One region of the Bacillus sp. iso_77 genome, then DNA from elsewhere that is predicted to be linked to it. Evidence: riboswitches for the same ligand, from Rfam matches in the RefSeq annotation. Region 1 holds a riboswitch; each other region holds the start of a gene.
The links. A riboswitch is a leader RNA that binds a small molecule or an ion and turns the genes downstream of it on or off. The one in region 1 is predicted to bind S-adenosylmethionine.
Positions count from the first base shown of each region.

Region 2: linked by a shared signal. The riboswitch ahead of AC0VYC_RS15215 (methionine ABC transporter ATP-binding protein) and the one ahead of AC0VYC_RS05880 (methionine biosynthesis PLP-dependent protein) in region 1 are both predicted to bind S-adenosylmethionine.
Region 3: linked by a shared signal. The riboswitch ahead of AC0VYC_RS07525 (YezD family protein) and the one ahead of AC0VYC_RS05880 (methionine biosynthesis PLP-dependent protein) in region 1 are both predicted to bind S-adenosylmethionine.

Region 1 covers NZ_CM149683.1:1,166,428-1,170,675, reverse strand. Annotated here, with positions in the region: tRNA gene AC0VYC_RS05890 (tRNA-Val) at 1-38, opposite strand, end outside; gene metC (cystathionine beta-lyase) at 167-1,345, opposite strand; gene AC0VYC_RS05880 (methionine biosynthesis PLP-dependent protein) at 1,342-2,460, opposite strand; SAM riboswitch class I at 2,540-2,661, opposite strand; gene AC0VYC_RS05875 (esterase family protein) at 2,882-3,622, shown strand; gene AC0VYC_RS05870 (YjcG family protein) at 3,675-4,190, shown strand; gene AC0VYC_RS05865 (GNAT family N-acetyltransferase) at 4,197-4,248, shown strand, end outside.
Region 2 covers NZ_CM149683.1:2,935,663-2,939,910, forward strand. Annotated here, with positions in the region: gene metQ (methionine ABC transporter substrate-binding lipoprotein MetQ) at 1-349, opposite strand, end outside; gene AC0VYC_RS15210 (methionine ABC transporter permease) at 364-1,032, opposite strand; gene AC0VYC_RS15215 (methionine ABC transporter ATP-binding protein) at 1,025-2,050, opposite strand; SAM riboswitch class I at 2,206-2,314, opposite strand; gene AC0VYC_RS15220 (SCP2 sterol-binding domain-containing protein) at 2,417-2,758, opposite strand; gene AC0VYC_RS15225 (thioredoxin family protein) at 2,879-3,181, opposite strand; gene AC0VYC_RS15230 (toprim domain-containing protein) at 3,193-3,537, opposite strand; gene AC0VYC_RS15235 (YusG family protein) at 3,665-3,901, opposite strand; gene gcvH (glycine cleavage system protein GcvH) at 3,946-4,248, opposite strand, start outside.
Region 3 covers NZ_CM149683.1:1,480,086-1,484,333, reverse strand. Annotated here, with positions in the region: gene AC0VYC_RS07535 (inorganic phosphate transporter) at 1-893, opposite strand, end outside; gene AC0VYC_RS07530 (phosphoadenylyl-sulfate reductase) at 907-1,608, opposite strand; gene AC0VYC_RS07525 (YezD family protein) at 1,654-1,800, opposite strand; SAM riboswitch class I at 1,875-1,977, opposite strand; gene pyrE (orotate phosphoribosyltransferase) at 2,136-2,774, opposite strand; gene pyrF (orotidine-5'-phosphate decarboxylase) at 2,782-3,486, opposite strand; gene AC0VYC_RS07510 (dihydroorotate dehydrogenase) at 3,458-4,248, opposite strand, start outside.

The sequences.
Region 1 (4,248 bases):
CTGTCAAGGTAGCGCTCTCCCAGCTGAGCTACGGAATCGGGTTATGTATCAGTTCTGGGCTTTCTGTTACTGACAGTCTCTATTATATAACCATCATGATCAATCGTCAATGGTTTTGTTCAAAAAAGGCACAAAGCCGGTATCCATACCGGCTTTTTACTGACTTTTATGATTGCTTCACAAGAACTGGCTTTAGTTGATCTAGTGCTTGTTTGAAGTCCCTTTTGAGGTCTTCTCCGTTTTCTACGCCCACACTTAATCGAAGTAAACCATCCGAGATACCTCTTTTTTCTCTTTCTTCTTTTGGCATAGCGGCATGTGACATTTTGGCCGGATAGGAAAGAATGGATTCGACTGCTCCGAGGCTGACGGCGAATACAGGTAATGTAACGCCATCGACCAATTCTTTGACAGCCGCTTGGTTTTCTAGTTCAAATGAAAGAACAGCACCTGCACCGCTCGCCTGCTTCCGCTGAATGTCTGCCCCTGGGTGATCATCTAATCCTGGGTAATATACTTTTTTGACCGCAGGATGTTCTTTGAGGAATGAAGCCAGTTCTAATGCGGTTTGACTGGCTTTTTCTAATCTGACTTGAAGGGTCTTTAATCCTCTAAGCACAAGCCAGCAATCCTGTACGCCAAGTACCGCCCCGAAGGAGTTTTGCAGCGAATAAAGTTCGTCTCCTAGCTTCTCATCTTTCACCACGGCTAAGCCTGACAGTACATCACTGTGGCCGCTTAAAAATTTCGTTGCGCTGTGCAGCACAACGTCAACACCAAGGTCCAGCGGACGCTGAAGCGCAGGCGTTAAAAACGTATTATCTAAGAAAGTCAGACAGTCATGTTCTTTCGCAATCTGTACGACACCTTCAATATCCGTAATACCGAGTGTAGGGTTTGACGGTGTTTCCATGTAAATGACTTTTGTATTTGATTGAATGCCTTGTTTCACTTCATTCAAATTGGTCATGTCCACAAAGGTATGCTCAATCCCAAATCTTGAAAGAACTTGGGTGATCATTCGGAAAGTCCCGCCGTACACATCTCTTGTGACAAGGACATGATCTCCTTTTGATAATAGAAGAAAAGCGGTTGAAATGGCTGCCATACCTGACGCAAAGGCAAGCCCTCTCGTTCCTCCTTCTAGCGCTGCAATGGTATCCTCCAATGCCTGACGTGTAGGGGTGCCTGATCTGGAGTAGTCATATTGACCGAAGTCATCGAAGCTGCTTTGGTGAAACGTCGATGCATGTTGAATCGGTACACTGACTGCACCTGTTGAACGGTCTGTTTTAAACGCATTATGAACGAGTTGTGTTTCTAGTGTCCAATCGTGTGTGGTCATTTCGTGTGTACCTCCTCTTTCACATTTGATAGTGCCTGTTTCAGGTCTGCTTTTAGGTCCTCCACATGCTCAATCCCGACTGAGAAACGGAGCAATTTGTTACAAACACCGTTTGCGATGCGAATCTCTTCTGGGATGTCCATATGGGTTTGCGTTGCAGGATACGTAATGAAGCTTTCGACTCCGCCAAGGCTTTCAGCAAAACAAATCGTTTTCAGCTGCTTCAAAAATGGATTGACCCAGTCCTCTTTGGCTACTCGGAATGACAGCATGCCTCCCTTTCCTGGGTAAAGGACATCTTGAATTTCAGGCTGCTGCTTTAGAAAATCAGCTAATTCCTTCGCATTTGCTTCGTGCTGACGCATTCTCAGCGCCAATGTTTTCATTCCTCTCATTAAAAGCCATGAGTCAAATGGAGATAAAACCGCCCCAATGGCGTTTTGATGCTGGAACATGTCTTCCGATAGCTTCTCTCCTTTTGTGACGACAAGTCCGGCAAGAACATCGTTATGTCCGCCTAAATATTTGGTTGCACTATGAATGACAATGTCCGCTCCGAGTGTAATCGGTTTTTGCAAGACGGGCGTATAAAAGGTGTTATCCACAATGACCAATGCACCATGTTCTTTTGCGATCTTCGCAACCTTTTGAATATCCGCTTCCTGCATGAGTGGGTTTGTTGGCGTTTCAATAAAGACGGCTTTTGTATTTGGCGTCATTTTAGAGCGTAAACAGTCTTCATCTGAAAAATCATCATAAACAAAGCGCAGTCCGTACTTTTTCCATTCGTTTTCAAATAGACGGTATGTACCGCCATATAAATCTGATGAAACAATGAGTTCATCCCCGCTCTCAAACAGCGCCATGATCGTTTGGATGGCAGCCATTCCCGAACTGAAGGCAAAACCGGCCGTTCCTTCTTCGAGTGAAGCAATTGCATCTTCTACAAGCTGCCTTGTTGGGTTTTTCGTCCGAATATAATCAAATCCTGTTGAATCCCCAATGCCTCTATGTCTGTAAGCTGTTGAAAGATAAATGGGAGGACTGACAGTACCAGTCACCTCTTCGCTGCGGTTTCCAATTTGCGCTAACTTCGTTTCCACATGTTCTGTCATTTGACACCATCCTAAGTAAAAATCTAATTTCAAAACAGAAAAACCCCTTCTTCATAAGAAGAAGGGGTTTAATCGCTTCCTCTTATCTTCCAAGCAAAAAAGCTGCTTGCTGGATTTAGCACCTTGGTACATCACATGAAGTGATGCATACCGGTTGCTGAGGTTTCAAAGGGCCAGTCCCTCCACCTCTCACGATAAGAATGTGTTGTCTGTCTGTTCTAATTCTTAATACTGTAACGCATTAAACCTCATTTTTCAAGGGGAAATGTAACGATTAATTAAAATTTTCTGTATTTTGTAGCAGATTGAATGTTAGCCAATTTGATTGCATGTTAGCATATAGGAACAACGCTGTTTTTCGTGTTACAATGAATGGAAACGTTTCACTTATGATGAATTTGGTTAGCTGGAGGAATGGATTATGGTGAAGAAAACAGGCATCATTCAAGAAGAAACCTTACAGTCAAAAGAACTTGGGGCAGATATGACCATTTTGATTTATTTGCCAGTCAATTACTCCCCCCTTTATACATATCATGTCATCATTGCACAAGATGGTCATGATTATTTCCGTCTAGGTAAAATAGGCAGACAAGCGGAAGAATTAATGCAAAACAAAGAAATGGAACGCTCGATTATCATTGGTGTCCCATATGAAAATGTTACTGAAAGACGAAATACGTATCATCCAGACGGACCAAAGTTCGAGGCGTATAAACGCTTTTTGGCAAATGAACTAGTTCCGTATATTGATGAACACTATCCAACGTATCAAGTTGGATCAGGTCGTACATTTATTGGTGATTCATTAGGTGCTACGATCTCACTTATGACAGCCATTGATTATCCTTCGTTATTTGGCGGACTGATTTTGCAGTCTCCTTACGTGGATGAGTCGGTTCTGCAAGCAGTCAAACAGTCATCATCCCTTGCTCATTATGCCATTATCCATCAAATCGGGTTAGAAGAAACAGCTGTGAAAACGACAGATGGGCAAGTGCTAGACTTTATTCAGCCGAACGAAGAATTAAAGGTCCTTTTGGAGAAGTCCGGTGCGGATTATTTATTTGAGACATTCGAAGGCGATCATAAATGGACGTTTTGGCAGCCGCTCATTTCACCTTCGTTAAAAAGAATGCTCCCATATTCGTTAATCAACTGAATTTTGTTATAATAAAAAATAATAAATACTTTCTTAATCAGGAGGGAACATGATGAAATACGGAGTTGTTTTATTTCCATCAAAAAAATTGCAAGACATTGCGAACTCTTATCGGAAACGTTATGATCCGAACTATGCACTCATACCACCTCATTTAACATTAAGAACACCTTTTGAATTAACGGATCTAGAAGCAGCTGAGGTCGTCTCCACCTTGCGAGAGTACGCAAAAAATGCTTCTCCTATTACGTTACGTATTAAAAAATTCAGTTCATTCGCTCCTGTAAACAACGTGATTTATATGAAAGTAGAACCGAACGAAGAATTAATGACTCTTAATGAGAAGTTGTACACTGATCCGCTTGCTGGTACACCTGAATATGCATTTGTCCCGCATGTGACAGTGGCTCAAAAGTTATCAGACGATGAGCATTCAGACGTTCTAGGCACATTGAAGCTGAGAAAAATTGACCACGAGGAAACGGTTGACCGCTTCCACCTTTTATATCAATTAGAGAACGGTTCTTGGACCGTTTATGAAACATTTATCTTAGGAGAAGAGGGTTAAAGACATTTGAATACAGTCATCGTAAAAGAACAAACACAACGAGAAGATGCTTATTATG
Region 2 (4,248 bases), 1.8 Mb from region 1:
AGTAGATACCGAAAGGCTCAAGGTGAACGGCACCAGCACTCACTAAGTTGTAATCTTTGTTTGATTTATTTTCTTCGTTTAAGTAAGGGATATGTTGGAAAAAGTTCGCATCCACTTCTTTTTCAGCTAATGCTTTGTTGTACATTTTATAATCGCTCAGTACTTTCACTTTTAGATCGTAGCCTTTTTCTTTTAGAAGTGGTTTTGCTTCTTCAAGAATCTCGGCATGTGGTGTTTTTGAAGCGGCAACCGTGATGGTTTTGTTATCGCTTGCGTTATTTGATGAACCGCACGCAGCTAAAATGCCTGCAAATGCTAGAAATAGTGCACTTAAAATCAATTTCTTCATGAATAATTCCTCCCTTAACGTTTATCAATTTTATTTGTAATCAAATCACCGATTATTTGAATGATAAAGACGATGATCAGAATAAACACAGTGGCTACAAGTGTGACATCTGTATTACCAGATTGGTATCCTTCCACATAAGCAAGGTCACCAAGTCCGCCTGCTCCAATTGCTCCTGCAATCGCAGTAGAGCCAATCAGAGCAATCGCTGTTACGGTAATACCTGAAATAAGGGCTGGCAATGATTCTGGCAGCAATACTTTGAAAATGATTGTTGACGTTTTCGCTCCCATAGATCGTGCTGCTTCAATGACTCCTTTGTCTACTTCACGCAGTGCAATTTCAACAAGACGTGCGTAGAAAGGAGCTGAGCCAATGACAAGGGCTGGTAATGCTGCATTTGGGCCTAATATCGTGCCCATAATTAGTTTAGTAAATCCTAATAATAGAATGATTAATATGATAAAGGGAATCGATCTGAAAATGTTGACGACTGCGCCGATAACAGCATTAATTGGTTTGTTTTCCCACAAACCGCCTTTACTTGTCAAAAAGAGCAGCAGCCCAAGGATGATGCCGATAGCAAAAGCAAACGCTAATGCAATGAGTGTCATATAGACCGTTTCACCCGTCGCGTTCCAAATAACCTCTAGATCAACGTTCGGAAACCATTTCTCAAACATGTGTCATCACCTCGATTTCAACCTGTTTGCTTTGGATATAGGCGATGGCTTTTTCAACTTCGTTCTCGTCTCCATTTATATGGATAAAGAGTGTTCCAAACGCGCCTTCCTGCGTTTGAGAAATCTTTCCTTGCAGGATGTTCACATCGACCTTGAAGGATCGAATGATTTCCGTGATCAGCGGCTGTTCGGCAGAATCTCCGATAAAGGACAACCGGACGACCTGACCTTCTTTTACTCTCTCTAGGACGTGCTCGATCGTTTCTTTTGCTTCTTCTGGTTCAGCAAGCTGTTTCACGAATCGTTTCGTCATTTCTTCTTTCGGCTGTCTGAAGACACGTAATACTTCGCCTTCTTCGACAATACGGCCATTCTCCATCACCGCCACACGGTGACAAATTTTGCGAATGACATGCATTTCATGTGTGATCAATACAATGGTGAGTCCTAGTCGTTTATTAATATCGGCTAAAAGCTCAAGGATGGAATCTGTTGTTTGTGGATCAAGAGCAGATGTCGCTTCGTCACATAGCAGAACTTTTGGGTCATTCGCTAATGCTCTCGCAATCCCTACACGCTGCTTTTGCCCGCCGCTGAGCTGAGAAGGATAGGCATTTTCTTTTCCTTCTAAACCGACCAATTTAATCAGTTCGTTTGCACGAGCTCTCCGTTTTGACGTTGGTACACCTGCGATCTCGAGCGGGAACATAATATTTTGTCTCACTGTTCTTGACCAGAGCAAGTTAAAGTGCTGGAAAATCATGCTGATTTCTTGTCTTGCTTTCCGAAGTTTCGTATTCGATACTTCATTGATTCGGTTGCCTGCCACTTCAACGATTCCTTCTGTTGGCATCTCCAGACCGTTTAATAGGCGAATCAGGGAACTTTTCCCTGCGCCGCTATACCCGATAATTCCGAATATTTCACCTTTATCGATATCCAAGTTGACGTCTTTCACGGCATCAACATTTCCGCTTTTTGAATGATACGTTTTTGATACATTCTGTAAATGGATCACAGTCTGTTCACCTGCTTTCTTGCTGAATCTATAGGTTGCCATCACATACGTTCATTTATTCTTCCGACTGTTATGACGCTAGCCTGACGTAAGGTCAGTAAAAAAGACCTAACTGCAACGCAAGCAGAAAGGCCTTTTATATCAAATACGCCTTTCTCTCATCTTTCAAAGCATTGCGGCTTTGAGTGAATTGGCACCAATTTCAGCTATGCTGACGGTTGCCGGGTTTCATAGGGCACGTCCCTCCACCTCTCTTAATAAGAGAAAATATGTTGTTTTATGTGATGTTCATGTTTTTACTAACGTAGAATATCATGCTATCTGAGATATGTCAACGCTGTAAATCGCTAATTTCCAAGTAAACGACTACGTTATCATTTTTCGAAAAAAACCGTTCGTCAGCCAAAGTACTGCTTCTAGTCGAAGAAGTGCTCGAAATGAGCCTTTCACTTTCACTTGTCCTCTGCTGATCAGCTGCTGTAAGGACATGTCTCCATCTAATAATTGCAAAATCTCTTTTCGCTCACCATAAAAGATGAGATCCGATAACTCAATTGCAGGTAGTTTCTTCACTTCACCACGTTCATCCACAATCAATGTACAAGAGTCCGTTTCCGCCTCAAATGTAATCTTCAAGGATGATGATGAGAGCAACGGCTTTAACAATAATCGCTGCCCTGCACTTCCATGGGCTTTCACATTTTCCACATGTATAACCTCCCTGTCATTTGGTTATACATAACATTTCTCTACAAACATCGGCTTGTCCTTTATAAATAGCTCGACAAATTTTCAAATGAATTGCTTGAAATATGACAAAAAACCGCTTTATTTAGCGGTTTCAATCATTTCGTGAAGATATGGAACGGAGTGAAAGGCATAGCCTTTTTGCACGATTTCACCCTTTTTAAACAGGAGAAAGCAAGGGACACTTTCGATCTCAAATGCTTTCGCAAAACTTGGCGAGTAATTTAAGTTATTCTCATAAAAAGGAACTTCCGGCTGCATGGCATCAACCACTGCCAGCATCTTCTTTGCCAGCTGGCATGTTCCGCAAAATGGTGTATATAAGTACAAAAGAAATAAATCGTCCTCTATCTCCTTGAATTCATGCTCTTCTATCTCTTTCATATACGTCACCCTTATAAATATTTCGAATGAACATCAATGTTTGCAGCTAATAGAATAGATGCAATGTGGGCTGACGGTGAAGCGGCCACTTCGCGGTACGTTCTGTCGACAAAAAGATGCAGTGCTTCAGGGAATTCTTTTCGAAATTGCTTCCGCAGTTTGTCGCCAGCATCGTCACTGTCTGCTAATATGTAAACGTCTTTCCCGAATAAATCGTCCACAAGCTGATCCAGCTTCGATGTACTGATCGTGCCATTGGTGCAAATGATGGTAACAGGTTCACTTATGACTTCTTTTAGCTTCTGTTTATCTGATTTACCTTCTACAATGATGACCTTTTCTATCTCGACATTCATCACGATCACCCGGCCCTTTTGACGTTGATTCACTTCTTCCTTAGATTACAATCTTTCATTCAGGTTGTAAAGATTGGGCAATTGATCAACAAAAAGGCTGCAGCACTCACTGCAGCCTTATCTGTGATCAGCACCAGCCATTTTCATCGTCACAGTCTACATATTTTTCAGTCCCATGGGTCAATGTATCTGACAGACGATAAAAACGGTTTTGATCATAGGAATAACCTGATTTTAATTCATATTGATTTTCACTAATCATCGTGCCAATCTCTTCGTTTTGATGGTAAAGCACCATGCCGCTCTCTTTGAATCGTCCAGTGACATGCTCTGTTATATCCACCTGTTCTTTTTGAAAAGACAAATTGGACACCCCCCATAAAGGTAGAGTGTCCAATTTCACATGAATTAGTCTTCTTTTGTCATTTCTTCATATTGCTCAGCTGTCATTAAGTTCTCGATTTCAGATGCATCCGCTGGCTCTACTACGATCATCCAAGCTTTTTCGTATGGAGAGTCGTTGACGAACTCTGGGCTGTCATCAAGCTCATCGTTTACTTCAACGATTGTGCCGTTAATCGGTGCGTATAGTTCAGAAACTGTTTTGACTGATTCTACACTTCCGAAAGGCTCGTCCGCTGTAATTTTGTCTCCTACTTCAGGAAGCTCAACGAACACGATATCGCCTAGCTCAGATTGAGCAAAATGCGT
Region 3 (4,248 bases), 310 kb from region 1:
GGTGACACAACCCATACCTTCAGCATTTTTTTCACAACATGTTTATGAAAAATGTTCGGTCCACCCTTTGCCATACCAAGCCCAATAATGGACGAGGAGGTAATTTGAGTAAGGGGAACAGGGAGTCCGAATATAGAGCTGACGATGACAAGTCCTGCACCGGTGCTCGATAATAGAATGCCTTCACCCGTTTGATAGCGTGTAATTTTCTTTCCGTTTGTTTCTAGTACCCTTCTTCCTAGAAGCAGCGCCCCAATGGCCACAAAGATTCCGCCGTAAAGGGTTCCTTGCCCGACTGATAAAACACCTGATGCGACAAGCGGGCCGACCGCATTGGCGACATTGTTCATGCCGGCTGAAAATGCTTCTAAAAACCCACTGATAATCAAAACAACAGATAAGATCAATGTACCTTTTTTGGATAATGTCCGTTTAGGGAACAATCTGATGATTTTGACAACAGCAAAGGTAAAAACAAAGGCAACAATCGGAATAATCACCCAAAAAGAGACAATGACTAAGATCGATTTCACATACAGCACTTTATATGCGGCTGCCACACCGACCACAGCTCCTACTGTGACCTCACTTGTGGATAAAGGAATGGCCAAGAGGTTCGCTATGAAAAGTGATAATGCGGCCGAGCCAATGATGATACACACAATTTCAAGTGTGATGACAGATTCAGGCATAATCCCGGAGCTGATCGTTTTGACGACCTCGCCGCCGCCAATCACTGAACCTGCTAATATTCCAACTGCACAAACGCTGAGCGCGTATATTGGCTTTTTGATCGCACCTGAACCATATGCGATGCCCATCGAAGCGGCTGCTCCGCTTGCGCCAATATTTAAAGCAAAGAATAAGCTAAATAAAATTGCGGCGATTTCCATACATTATGCTCCCTTACTCATGTAATCCGCACTCAGTCTTTGCTGTCCCTGACCATCTTCCAGAACGCAAATCATCAGCAGTAAATGCCGGCTGTGTACAAGGTGCACACCCGATGCTTGGATATCCTTGGTCATGCAGCGGATTATAAGTAAGATCCTCTCTAGACGCATATCTCCATATGTCCTTCCACGTCCAGTGGATGAGCGGACATACTTTGACTGATTGGAATTTTTCATCCTTATTTAAGAAGTTCGTACCTGCTCGTTTAGGCGACTGCTCTCTTCTTAAACCAGACAGCCATGCCGGATAGCCAGATAGTGCCTCTTGCAATGGAATGACCTTTCTCATATGACAGCAGCTTTGAGGATTCGTTTCCCATAATTTATCACCATGCTGCTCATTCTGCTCTTCCACCGTCAGCTCAGGTGTTTTCAGCACGATGTCTAAACCAGGATATCTTTCCTTAACTGCATCAATGGTGTCGTATGTTTCCTTGAAATGCAGACCTGTATCTAAAAAGACAATTCTTGCATCTTTTTTTACTTTCGCAATAAGATCGATCAGGACAATGCCCTCAATGCCAAAACTGCATGCATAAACGAGCTGATCACCATAGTGGCCGTACGCCCATTTCAGCACAGATAGGGCCCCTTTATACAAATCGTCCTCTTGAAATGTAATGGACGGCTCTTGCCAATTTTCATAAGTTAACATTGTTTCTCCCCTTCCGGAGTACTGCTTCTATTGCTATTCTCCGCACTACTTTAATCTGATTTTTTCATTTTTTTCCACTTGAATCACTTGACCGTCCTGAACGATCAACGTAATTGAACCGAATTTCATATCCCCAATCAGCTCTTGCATATGCTTCACTAAGTCCTCATCCTGGTTTTGTTTCAGTTCCATCTCCTCTTCCTCCTCACCGTTAAAATAAAAAAACTTTCTTTCAGTCCGAAAGAAAGATGAGGAAGCTCACGATTTCCTTATCTTTCAAAATAGAATCATTTTGCAGGAAGTAGCACCTTGCAAATCGCAGGTTGCCGGGCTTCATCGGGCCAGTCCCTCCACCTCTCTGGATAAGAGTTTTAATTTGTATTAAATATTAACACAATTCAAACAAAAGTCAACCCGACTTTATTGATAGGATTAGTTTTTATTTAAATTTGAGTCTATTTTACTATTTTTAACCAAATAAAAAGCTGTGCAGTGCAGCACAGCTTTTTTAAAACAAGACAAGCTTTTTAGACCGTTTCTTCCATCCAAGATTCAGACGAAGGATCCTGTCTCCAGCGTTTTAGTTTATTCATAGCAGAAGGCTCAATTGCTTTTAGCTCAAGTGCCACTTCTGTCAGTGTGTCATAGTCTGTCAGCGTGACATAGGGAATGTTTTTCTCTTGAAAAGCCGCAGCTGCTTTTGGCAGTCCATAAGTGAAGATCGCAACAACTCCGAGTACGTCACAGCCTTCTTCTTCTAGCGCAGCCACAACTTCAAGAACGCTGCCTCCAGTTGAGATGAGGTCTTCTACGACAACCACCTTTTGTCCAGGTGATACGGCTCCTTCAATTTGATTTCCTTTTCCGTGTGCTTTTGGTTTACTTCTTACATAACACATCGGTACATTCAGACGATCAGCTGCTAATGCCGCATGAGGAATGCCAGCTGTAGCTGTACCTGCGACAACTTCCGCTCCTTCAAAATGAGTGAGAATCAAGTCTTTTAAACCTTCCGCAATGTCCCCTCTGACCTCAGGATAAGACAAGGTGAGGCGATTGTCACAGTAAATCGGTGATTTGATACCGCTCGCCCATGTAAATGGTTCGTCTGGTTTTAAAGAGACAGCTTTGATTTGTAATAAATGCTTCGCGATTTTCGTTTTCATCCGGCAGTCACTCCCACTCTTTCAAAATTTGTTGATAAGCTTCCACTGGGTTTGTGGCTTTTGTGATCGATCTTCCCACAACAATCTGTGAAACACCCTGTTCTTTGGCAAAGGCAGGTGTCGCCACACGCTTTTGGTCATCCGTTTGATCATTTGGTAAGCGAATTCCTGGTGTCACAGTGAGAAAGGAAGGAGAGATTTGTTCATGAAGCTGTTTTGATTCATGAACAGAGCACACCACACCATCAAGTCCACTTTCATATGCCAATTGTCCATAATGAAGCACAGCCTCTTGCAATGGGCGGTCAATTAGTAATTCTTTTTTCATCATATCTTCTGACGTGCTTGTCAGCTGGGTCACTGCAATAATGCCTGGGCGATTTTGCCCGGCAGGGGTTCCGCTTTCAAGCCCCTCTATGGCCGCCTGCATCATTCTTTTCCCGCCGGCTGCATGCACATTCACCAAATCAACACCAAGTGCAGCAAGCCTGTTCATCGCTTTTTGCACAGTTGTTGGAATGTCATGAAGCTTCAGATCAAGGAAAATACGGCAATTTTTTTCTTTCAGTGCATCAATAATGGCAGGACCTTCTTGGTAAAACAGCTCCATGCCGACCTTTACGAATAATGGAGTGCCTTCAAAACGATCTATAAAGGCGTGCGCCTCCTGTCCTGACGGAAAATCAAGCGCGATGATGGGCAAGTGCTTCATGTTTCCAGCTCCTTCCGATGCATTCCTCTACAGATGAATACCCATAAGCCGCTAACACATTCGGCAGTTCATCAATGATTTCCGGGCAAATAAATGGGTTCACAAAATTGGCTGTCCCAACAGCTACCGCACTTGCGCCAGCTAGTAAAAATTCAAGTACATCTTCAGCGCTTTGCACCCCGCCCATTCCAATAATCGGAATAGAAACGGCCTGACTGACCTCATGCACCATTCGGATGGCAACAGGTTTTACAGCAGGACCTGATAATCCGCCTGTTTTATTGGCAAGAATGGGTTTGCCTGTTTTTAAATCTAAACGCATCCCAATCAAGGTATTGATCATGGTGAGTCCATCCGCTCCAGCCGATTCAATCGCTTTAGCAATCTCAACGATATTGGCTACATTAGGTGACAGTTTCACATAAACAGGAACGGAGGAAACTTCCTTAACAGCTTTTGTCAATGTAGCCGCCATTTCTGGATCGGTCCCAAAGGCAATTCCGCCTGTTTTCACATTCGGACACGAGATATTCAGTTCAAGGGCGTGAACATTGCTTGCTTGACTAATTTGCTTTGCTACTTCAACATAATCATCAACTTGTGATCCAGCAACATTGGCAATAATAGGGGTATCGAACTGCTCAAGCCAAGGTAATTCATGTTCAAGCACGCCTTTTAGACCTGGATTTTGGAGACCAATCGCATTCAGCATACCGGCTCCTGTCTCAGCTACCCTCGGTGTCGGGTTGCCAAATCTCGGTT